3 regions of the Massilia timonae genome follow, and region 1 is predicted to be linked to each of the others. Evidence: predicted binding sites of a transcription regulator. Region 1 holds the regulator's gene; each other region holds the start of a gene.

Region 1 (3,274 bases):
ACCGCGCAGGCCAGCGCCGCGCCGGCACGCAGGTAGGAACTCTTCATAACATCTCCAAAAAATCTAGCGGGAAAGCGCAGCTGCGCGGTGAGAATAGAAAAATCGCTCAACATTTTAGTCCATTTGGCAAGCAGCTGGTCCATTTCGGGCGTATATGGTTTTGTATCTTGGTGTAACCATAATTCAACAAAGGCAACATTCCAGGGTGCAAACGGCGTGCGCATTGCGTTCGGCGTAGCGCGTCGCTATGCTTGGGGCGCACCTTTTCTCCCTTAGTCTGGAAGCCGATGACCCGCCAACCCTGGCCGAAAGCCGTCCTGTTCGACCTCGACGATACCCTGTGGCCGATCGCGCCCGTGATCCTGGAAGCCGAAAAACTGTTGTATGCCTGGCTCGGCGAGCACGCGCCGCGGGTGGTCGAACGCTTCACGATCGACAGCCTGCGCGCCGCGCGCCTGGAATTGCTGGCCGCACGCCCCGAATTCGGGATCGACCTGGGCGCGCTGCGCCATGCCGGCCTGGTCGCCGCCTTCGAACAGGTGGGTGAGGATCCCGGCAAGGTCGAGCTGGCGATGACCGTATTCTTTGCCGCCCGCAATGCCGTGACGCCCTACGAGGATGTCGTGCCCGGGCTCGAGCGCCTGAAGCGACGTGCCCTGGTCGGCTCGGTCACCAATGGCGTGGCCGACCTGCAGACCATCGGCCTGGCCCACCACTTCCAGGCTTCGGTGGCGGCGCGGCAGTATGGCCGCGCCAAGCCCGATCCCGGCATCTTCCTCGCCGGCTGCGCCGCGCTCGGCGTCCTGCCTGGCGAGACCCTGTACGTGGGCGACGACCTGTTGCTGGACGTGCAGGGCGCCCAGCGCGCCGGCCTGCGCGCGGCCTGGATGAACCGGACCGGCAAGGTCAACGAACTCGCCCATGAAGTCCAGCCTGACGTCGAAGTGGCCAGTCTCGACGCGCTGCTCGACTGGCTTGAATCCCTGTAAAAGCGCGAGCAAGAGCGTTGGACATGCGTCACAGCAAGCCTTGCGCTGCCCGTGCCATGCCCCAACCTGCCTATAATGCACACGTTAAATACGCGCGCCATTAAACGTTTCCCGGAATCATGCAACTCGACCAACGTGCCCACACCCTGCTCAAAGCCCTCGTCGAGCGTTATATCGCCGACGGCCAGCCGGTAGGCTCGCGCGCGCTGTCCAAGCTGTCGGGCCTGGAATTGTCGCCAGCCACGATCCGCAACGTCATGGCCGACCTCGAGGAGATGGGCTTCGTCGCCAGTCCGCACACCTCGGCCGGCCGCATCCCGACGCCGCGCGGCTACCGCGTGTTCGTCGACACCCTGCTGACGGTGGGGCCGATCGACGACAAGGCGGTCGATGCCGAGCGCATGCGTTTGCCGCAGCCCTTGTCCAACCTGCAACCGCAGAAACTGATCGCCAACGCGGCGCAGATGCTGTCCTCGCTGTCGCAATTCGCCGGCGTGGTGCAGAGCCCGCGCCGCGAATCGGTCTTCCAGCAGATCGAATTCCTGCGCCTGGGCGAAAAGCGCATCCTGCTGGTGATCGTCGATCCGCGCGGCGACGTCCAGAACCGGCTGCTGCTGCTCGATAAGGATTATTCCCCGGCGCAACTGACCCAGTCGGCCAATTACCTGAACCAGAACTTCGCCGGGCTGTCCTTCGACGAGGTGCGCAAGCGCTTGAGCGGAGAGCTGCAGCAATTGCGCGACGATATGGGCCGCCTGATGCAGGCGGCGGTCGAGGCTGGCAGCGAAGCGATGGCCGAGGGCGACGACATGGTCATCGCCGGCGAGCGCAACCTGCTGTCGGTGTCCGACCTGTCGTCCAATATGAGCTCGCTGCGCCAGATGTTCGAGATGTTCGAGCAAAAAACCGGCTTGATGCAATTGCTCGACGTATCGAGCAAGGCTGGCGGCGTGCAGATCTTCATCGGCGGCGAATCGAAGCTGGTGCCGATGGACGAGATGAGCGTGGTGACCGCGCCGTATGCGGTCGACGGCCGCATCGTCGGCACCCTGGGCGTGATCGGCCCGACGCGGATGGCCTATGAACGAGTGATCCCGATCGTCGACATCACGGCCAAGCTGCTGTCGAACGCCCTCAGCCACTCCTGAATCGCTAAAAACTTAAGCCAGTGCAAGGCTGGCAACCTTCTTGCCACAATTTGACAAAGTTTTGGAAATGCAAATGAGTATGATTCTCAATTGCATTGAGCCGGAGCGCTCCGGCTTGTCCAGAACAATCAAATAACAGGAACAAGAGGGATGAAACTGACAGCAAACCGCATGACGCCGCTCGCCGCGGCCGTCGGACTGGCGCTCCTTGGCTTGCCGGCCATGGCCCAGCAATCCAACCAGCCGATGCACCAGGTGCACATCGTCGGCACCGCCGAGGAAGAACTCAAGCAGGCGATCGGCGTCTCGGTCATCACCTCGGAAGACATCGAAGCCCGTCCGCCGGCGAATGATCTGGCCGAGCTGATCCGCACCATGCCGGGCGTGAACCTGACCGGCAACAGCGCCAGCGGCCAATACGGCAACCACCGCCAGATCGACCTGCGCGGCATGGGCCCGGAAAACACCCTGATCCTGGTCGACGGCAAGCCGGTCAGCTCGCGCAACTCGGTGCGCATGGGCCGCAGCGGCGAGCGCAACACGCGCGGCGACACCAACTGGGTGCCGGCCGAAGCGGTCGAGCGCATCGAAGTGCTGCGCGGCCCGGCGGCGGCGCGCTACGGGTCCGGCGCCGCCGGCGGCGTGATCAACATCATCACCAAGGCGCCGGGCGACTATCTGACCGGTTCGGTCACCGCCTATGCGCTGGCGCCGGAGCACGGCGAGGAGGGCAACAGCAAGCGGCTCGGCTTCAACCTGTCCGGTCCGCTGGCCGGCAAGCTCTCGTTCCGCGTATTCGGCAACGTCAACAAGACCGACGCCGACGAGCTGGCGCTGAACGCCACGCCGGACAATACCGCCAACGGCGCGATCCCGCCGGCCGGCCGCGAGGGCGTGCGCAACCGCGACATCGGCGGCTTGCTGCGCTGGGACTTCATGCCCGACCAGGTGCTCGAATTCGAATCCAACTTCAGCCGCCAGGGCAATATCTACGCCGGCGACCGGGCCGTGAATGCGGCCGGCTTCCCGATCCTGGGCGAGCTGGCCAATGCGGCCGCCGAAACCAACGTCATGCTGCGCCGCACCGCCGCGCTGACCCACCGCGGCAAGTGGGGCGCCACCACATCGCGCCTGTGG
Region 2 (3,274 bases), 1.5 Mb from region 1:
GGCCGCGGCGCGTCGCCGGCCGACAGCCGGCCGCTGACCTGCGGCGTCGGCGACCGCGCCTACGAGGTGGAGGTGACGCTCACCCTGGAGGGAGAGGCCGAAGCCGGCCTGCTGCTGTTCTACAGCCAGAAAGCCTTCGTCGGCATCGGTTTTACGCGTGACGAGGTCAAGACCTTCCAGTACGCCGAAGAGCAGGGCTGGGCGCGGGGCAAGCGCAAGACCTCCACGGTGCGGGTGCGGATGACGAACGACGAGCACGTCGTCACCTGGCGCTACTCGCACGACGGCGGCAAGACCTGGACCCTGCACGGGACACGGATGGAAGTATCGGGCATCCACCACAATGTGTTCGGCGGCTTCCTGAGCCTGAAGGTCGGCGTCTATTGCGCCGGCGCCGGCGCGGTGACGCTCGGCGATTTCCGCTACCGGGCGCTGTGAGTGCGGGACTGACAGCGCCAAAGAAAAACCCCGCCGCAGCGGGGTTCGTGATGGGGCAGGGCCGGCTTACACGTAAGCCGCCAGCGCGCCTTTCATCTTCTTGAGCGCGGCCGATTCGATCTGGCGGATGCGCTCGGCCGACACGCTGAACTCTTCGGCCAGCGTATGCAGCGTGGCGCCCGAGCCGTCGTCGTTGGCCAGCCAGCGCGCCTCGATGATGCGGCGCGAACGCGGATCGAGCTTGCCCAGCGCCGTTTCCAGGCCTTCGGACTGCAGGCGGGTGACCTGCTCGGCCTCGAGCACCTTGGTCGGTTCCTGCTGGTCCGACGACAGGTAGGCGATCGGCGAGAACTTGTCGTCTTCGTCGTCGGTCGGCGACTCCAGCGCGATGTCGCGGCCCGACAGACGGGTTTCCATCTCGATCACTTCTTCGCGCTTGACACCCAGCAGCTTGGCGAGGTCGTCGACCTGGCCCGGCGACATCGCGTCCAGGCCGGTCTTGTTGCTGCGCAGGTTGAAGAACAGCTTGCGCTGGGCCTTGGTCGTGGCGACCTTCACCAGGCGCCAGTTCTTGAGGATGTATTCATGCATCTCGGCCTTGATCCAGTGCATGGCGTACGACACCAGGCGCACGCCCTGGTTCGGGTCGAAGCGCTTGACCGCCTTCATCAGGCCGATATTGCCTTCCTGGATCAGGTCGGCGTGCGGCAGGCCATAGCCCAGGTAGCCGCGCGCGATCGATACCACCAGGCGCAGGTGCGACAGCACCAGCTTTTGCGCGGCGTCGAGATCGTGGTCGTCGCGCAGCCGCTTTGCCAGCGATACCTCTTCTTCGTGCGTGAGCATCGGCAGGCGGTTGACGGCCGAGATATAGGCGTCGATATTGCCCAGATTGCCGGTGAAACCCAGTCCCAGAGCACGACTGCCGGTCGGAACCAATGCGGATTGTGCGGACATATTCATTTCCCTCGTAGTAATCTTGCTGCATCCTCAATGTGCCATAACTTATTGCCTTGCGGCACTGCTGTTACGGCTTGTTACCTGAATGCGTGACTTGAATTTCGATTGCCTTGGACCATATATTAGCACTCCCCCGAGGTGAGTGCTAGAAGTGGTCCCGGCGCTTAAGATTGTTCAAAGTATTGCTCTCGGGAATCGAATTGCCGACGGTTCCACTGTAGAGCAGGTATTGCTTGTCCAGTTGATTCGGCTCAAAAGTAAGCCAGGAATGACTGGAATAACGTTAGACACAGATTACGGCCGTAGCGGCACGTATTCTGTTGAATGGCGCACGTACCCACGGCGCAGCCTGTAGGACTTATGCGCGTGGAAGCGTAGGGGATGGCAGCTAGGCCGTAGGATTCATTGCGGTGTCATGCGACGCGGTCTTGTCCGGTAAAGGGGCAGGCAGCCACACAGGAGGGCCGCCTAGCCCTGCTACACCAGATGGTGACGCTGATCGCGTTTTCAATACCATCTCGACAGTTTTTTTCACTGCAACTTTGTAGGACCGCGTTCAACGCTGCCGCGCCAGGTGACGCCGCACCGACAGCAGGGCGCCGACCAGGCCCAGCGCGGCGCTGATCGCCAGCAGGCCGGCGATTTCGAGTCCACCCAGCGGCATCAGCTGGAAATTCGAGCCGTACAGCCGGGCGAACTCACCGATCGCGCCGTTCAGCGGGCGCAGGGCCAGGGTCACCGCGCCCAGCGCCACCGCGCCGGCGCACAGGCCGAGCAGGGCGCCGGTGTAGAAGAACGGACGGTGGATGAAATCGTTGGTCGCGCCCAGCAGTGTCGAGACCGAGATTTCTTCTTTCTGGGTCAGCACCTGCAGGCGGATCGTATTGAACACGACCGCGATCACGACGATGCCCAGGGTGGCCGCCAGCAGCAGCAGCGCCAGGCGCAGGATCGCCAGCATCGCGGCCAGGCGCTTGACCCAGCTTGAGTCGACCTGCACCGTCGCCACGCCCGGCAGTTCGCCCAGGCGCTCGGTAATCAGGTCCACCTGGGCGGCGGCGCCGGCGCTGGCGAAGCCTTCCAGCTTCATTACGTAGCTGTCGGGCAAGGGGTTATCGCCCAGGGTTTCCAGCACGTCGCCCAGGCCGCTACGCTCCTTGAGCGAAGCGAGCGCCTGCTCGCGCGGCACGAAAGCGATTTCCGCCCCTTGTCCACCCTGCGGCGCGACGATCTGGCGGATCCGCGGCGCCAGCGCTTCGGCATCGGCGCGGCTGGCGTCGTCGCGCATGAACAGGCTGATCTCGGGATCGACCGACAATTGCTCGGACAGCGGACGCACATTGTCGAGCAGGGTGATGCCCGCGAACGGCAGGGTCAGCGCGAGCGCGACCACCAGCACGTTGAACAGGAAGCTGCCGGGCGACTTGCGCACCGTCGACAGCGCGGCCCCGAGGGCGAAGCGGTGCTGGCGCAGCCACGGGCTCATGCCGCACCTCCGACCAGCTGGCCCTGCTCGAGGCGGATCACTCGCGTGCTGCCTGCCAGCACCTGCTCGTCGTGGGTCGAAATGACGCAGGTGACGCCGGCGGCGTGGAAGGCGCGCAGCGCGTCGAGCACCTTGTCGGCCGCCACGCGGTCGAGATTGGCGGTCGGCTCGTCGGCCAGGATGATCTGCGGCCGGTTGACGATCGCGCGCGCGACCGCCACCCGCTGCTGTTCGCCGCCCGACAGTTCGAGCGGCATCGCCTTGGCGCGGTCGAGCAGGCCGACCCGGTCGAGCGCGGCGCGGGCGCGCTGCGCGGCGTCCGCGGTGCGGGCGCCCGTGACGAGGAGGGGCAGCATGGTGTTGGCCAGGATGTTGCGGTCGTTGAGCAGG
Region 3 (3,274 bases), 600 kb from region 1:
GTCCATGCCGCCCATGCCGCCCATGCCGCCCATGCCGCCCATGCCGCCGGCTGGCTTGTCTTCGACGACTTCCGAGACCATGCAGTCGGTGGTCAGCATCAGGCCGGCGATCGACGCTGCGTTCTGCAGTGCCGAGCGGGTGACCTTGGCTGGATCCAGCACGCCCATTTCGACCATGTCGCCATAGGTGCCGTTGGCGGCGTTGTAGCCGTAGTTGCCGGTGCCGCCCAGGACGGCTGCGACCACGACCGATGGCTCGTCGCCCGCGTTCTGGACGATCATGCGCAGCGGCTCTTCCATGGCGCGCAGGACGATCTTGATGCCGGCGTCCTGGTCAGGGTTGTCGCCCTTGACGTCCAGGGTAGCGCGGGCGCGCAGCAGGGCCACGCCGCCGCCTGGCACGATGCCTTCTTCGACGGCAGCGCGGGTTGCGTGCAGCGCGTCTTCGACACGTGCCTTCTTCTCTTTCATCTCGACTTCGGTGGCTGCACCGACGCGGATCACGGCAACGCCGCCGGCCAGCTTGGCCACGCGCTCTTGCAGTTTTTCGCGGTCGTAGTCCGAGGTCGCTTCTTCGATCTGGGCGCGGATCTGCTTGACGCGGCCTTCGATCGATTCAGCCTGGCCGGCGCCGTCGATGATGATGGTGTTTTCCTTGCCGACTTCGATGCGCGAAGCCTGGCCCAGTTCCGCCAGGGTGACCTTTTCCAGGGTCAGGCCGACTTCTTCGGCGATGACCTGGCCACCGGTCAGGATGGCGATGTCTTCCAGCATGGCCTTGCGGCGGTCGCCGAAGCCTGGCGCCTTGACGGCGACGGTCTTCAGGATGCCACGGATGTTGTTGACGACCAGGGTCGCCAGCGCTTCGCCTTCGATGTCTTCGGCGATGATGACCAGCGGACGGCCGGCCTTGGCGACTTGCTCCAGCACCGGCAGCAGGTCACGGATGTTCGAGATCTTCTTGTCGCACAGCAGGATGAACGGCTGCTCGTGGACGGCGACTTGCTTGTCCGGGTTGTTGATGAAGTACGGCGACAGGTAGCCGCGGTCGAACTGCATGCCTTCCACGATGTCCAGCTCATCGTTCAGCGACTTGCCGTCTTCGACGGTGATGACGCCTTCCTTGCCGACTTTTTCCATTGCCTCGGCGATGCGCTCGCCGATCGAGGTTTCCGAGTTGGCCGAGATCGCGCCGACTTGCGCGATTTCTTTCGAGGTGGTGGTTGGCTTGGCGATCTTCTTCAGTTCTTCGACGGTCGCTGCGACGGCCTTGTCGATGCCGCGCTTCAGGTCCATCGGGTTCATGCCGGCGGCAACGAACTTCATGCCTTCGCGCACGATGGCTTGTGCCAGCACGGTCGCGGTGGTGGTGCCGTCACCGGCGTTGTCGCTGGTCTTGGAAGCGACTTCCTTGACCATCTGCGCGCCCATGTTCTGGAGCTTGTCTTTCAGTTCGATTTCTTTTGCGACCGAGACACCATCCTTGGTGACGGTCGGGGCGCCGAACGAGCGCTCGAGCACGACGTTGCGGCCTTTCGGGCCCAGGGTGACCTTGACTGCGTTGGCCAGGACATTGACGCCTTCGACCATCTTGGCGCGCGCTGCGTCGCCGAACACTACTTCTTTAGCTGCCATTTGTTATTTCTCCGAATGTATCGTGAATGGGGTCAGGGAATGAGACTTACTGGGCCACGACGGCCATGATGTCTTCTTCGCGCATCACCAGCAGTTCTTCGCCATTGACCTTGACGGCCTGGCCGGAGTACTTACCGAACAGCACGCGGTCGCCGACTTTCACTTCCAGCGGACGAACCTGGCCGTTGTCTTGCACTTTGCCGTTACCGACGGCGAGGACTTCGCCTTGGTCTGGCTTCTCTGCCGCGGCATCAGGAATGATCAGGCCGGACGCAGTCTTGGTTTCCTGGTCGAGGCGCTTCACGATAACGCGATCGTGCAGAGGACGAAGGTTCATGCAAAACTCCTTAATATTCAGTGGTTTAACTTGCGTTTTTTGACACCGTCGCAGTCTTGTGGCAAGCACCGCGTCGGTCTGCAAAGAGTTGTTAGCACTCTCTACTAACGAGTGCTAATTATAGGGACGATAATTTGCCATTTCAAGCAGCAAGATTGCTAAATACTTTCGTGCGCTTGAGCTGGCACAAGCCTTCAGGGCTTCAAGCAATGTGTTTTTGGCATCTCTCGCCACCCGGTGCGAACCTGGCAAGAGGCGGGCAGCGTACACCGCCTGGCGCTTTCCTGCCGCACGCCAGGCAGCCGGGACGGCCGGCGGCGGGCGCGGCATGCCGCACCGCAGCGCGATTCGGTTGACGGAAAATCCCTCTCGATCCTATAGTGTCGAATGATTTCCGAATTCCAAGACCTCTCAGACAAAATCGACCGGCTCGCCCAGCTGACCCAGTCGTTGCGCGCCGAGAACTATTTGCTGCGTCAGGCCAATACCCTGCTCAGCGCCGAGAACCTGGCATTCAAGGAGCGCCTGTTCGAGGCCCAGCGCCGGGTCGAGGCGCTGCTCGACGAGTTGCCCAAGCCGCCGGGCGAAGCGCAAGCCGAAGGCGAGGGTGGGCAACCCGAGCCCGGGCCGGATGAACCGCGGCCGCTCCATCTCGCGCATGCCGCCCGCCAGCAGGAGCAACGATGATCCATCTCGACGTCACCATCATGGGCCAGCCCTACCGCCTGGCCTGCCGCGACGGCGAAGAGCGCACCCTGCGCGAAGCGGTGGCCTACCTCGACGGCAAGATGTGCCAGCTGCGCGATTCGGGCAAGGTGAAGGGCACCGACCGCATCGCCGTGATGGCCGCGCTGAGCGTCGCCGCGGAATTCCTGTCGGTCAAGTCGCCGCAGGGACCGCTGTCGGACATGTCGATTCTCGAAGTCAAGCAAAAACTGGAAGCGATGCACACCGTGCTCGACAAGGCGCTGACGCCCCAGGAAAATCTTTTCTGAAAACCGAATCCATTTGACATGACGGATCAAAAGAGTAAACTGCGCTCTACCCTGCGGTGTTCGAGATTTGCCATATATTCCTTGAACCATTCTTACGCATAGGTCGTGGAACAAGTTCGATGGGAGTGAGCGTCACTCGTTTGACGAACCCGAAATTGATCTGACCGTGACCGCCTTGAACCGTTTTGGTTCAGGATGCCGGCAATAACGGCACTGGCGGGGGCTAGGATACACAAGCGGTTGCGCACTTTGTACGCAGCCGCTTTTTTTGTGCGCGCGTCAAACCTGTCGGCGCGCCTTGCAGGGA

Evidence for each region. Region 1 encodes HrcA, which represses chaperone genes, less so after heat shock. Its sites were predicted from a motif close to TTAGCACTCNNNNNNNNNGAGTGCTAA; they were not measured.
Region 2: a site for HrcA is predicted at 1,521-1,547, ahead of rpoH (RNA polymerase sigma factor RpoH). Genes of this name have one in related genera too.
Region 3: a site for HrcA is predicted at 2,064-2,090, ahead of groES (co-chaperone GroES). Genes of this name have one in related genera too.

What each region holds. Positions count from the first base shown of each region.
Region 1 covers NZ_JRYB01000001.1:2,074,264-2,077,537, forward strand. The annotation lists gene LO55_RS08960 (hypothetical protein) at 1-47, opposite strand, end outside; gene LO55_RS08965 (HAD family hydrolase) at 288-989, shown strand; gene hrcA (heat-inducible transcriptional repressor HrcA) at 1,109-2,137, shown strand; gene LO55_RS08975 (FepA family TonB-dependent siderophore receptor) at 2,288-3,274, shown strand, end outside.
Region 2 covers NZ_JRYB01000001.1:580,074-583,347, reverse strand. The annotation lists gene LO55_RS02540 (family 43 glycosylhydrolase) at 1-438, shown strand, start outside; gene rpoH (RNA polymerase sigma factor RpoH) at 505-1,395, opposite strand; gene ftsX (permease-like cell division protein FtsX) at 1,955-2,884, opposite strand; gene LO55_RS02525 (cell division ATP-binding protein FtsE) at 2,881-3,274, opposite strand, start outside.
Region 3 covers NZ_JRYB01000001.1:2,674,191-2,677,464, forward strand. The annotation lists gene groL (chaperonin GroEL) at 1-1,635, opposite strand, end outside; gene groES (co-chaperone GroES) at 1,682-1,972, opposite strand; gene LO55_RS11460 (hypothetical protein) at 2,360-2,659, shown strand; gene LO55_RS11465 (cell division protein ZapA) at 2,656-2,967, shown strand; RNA gene ssrS (6S RNA) at 3,013-3,194, shown strand.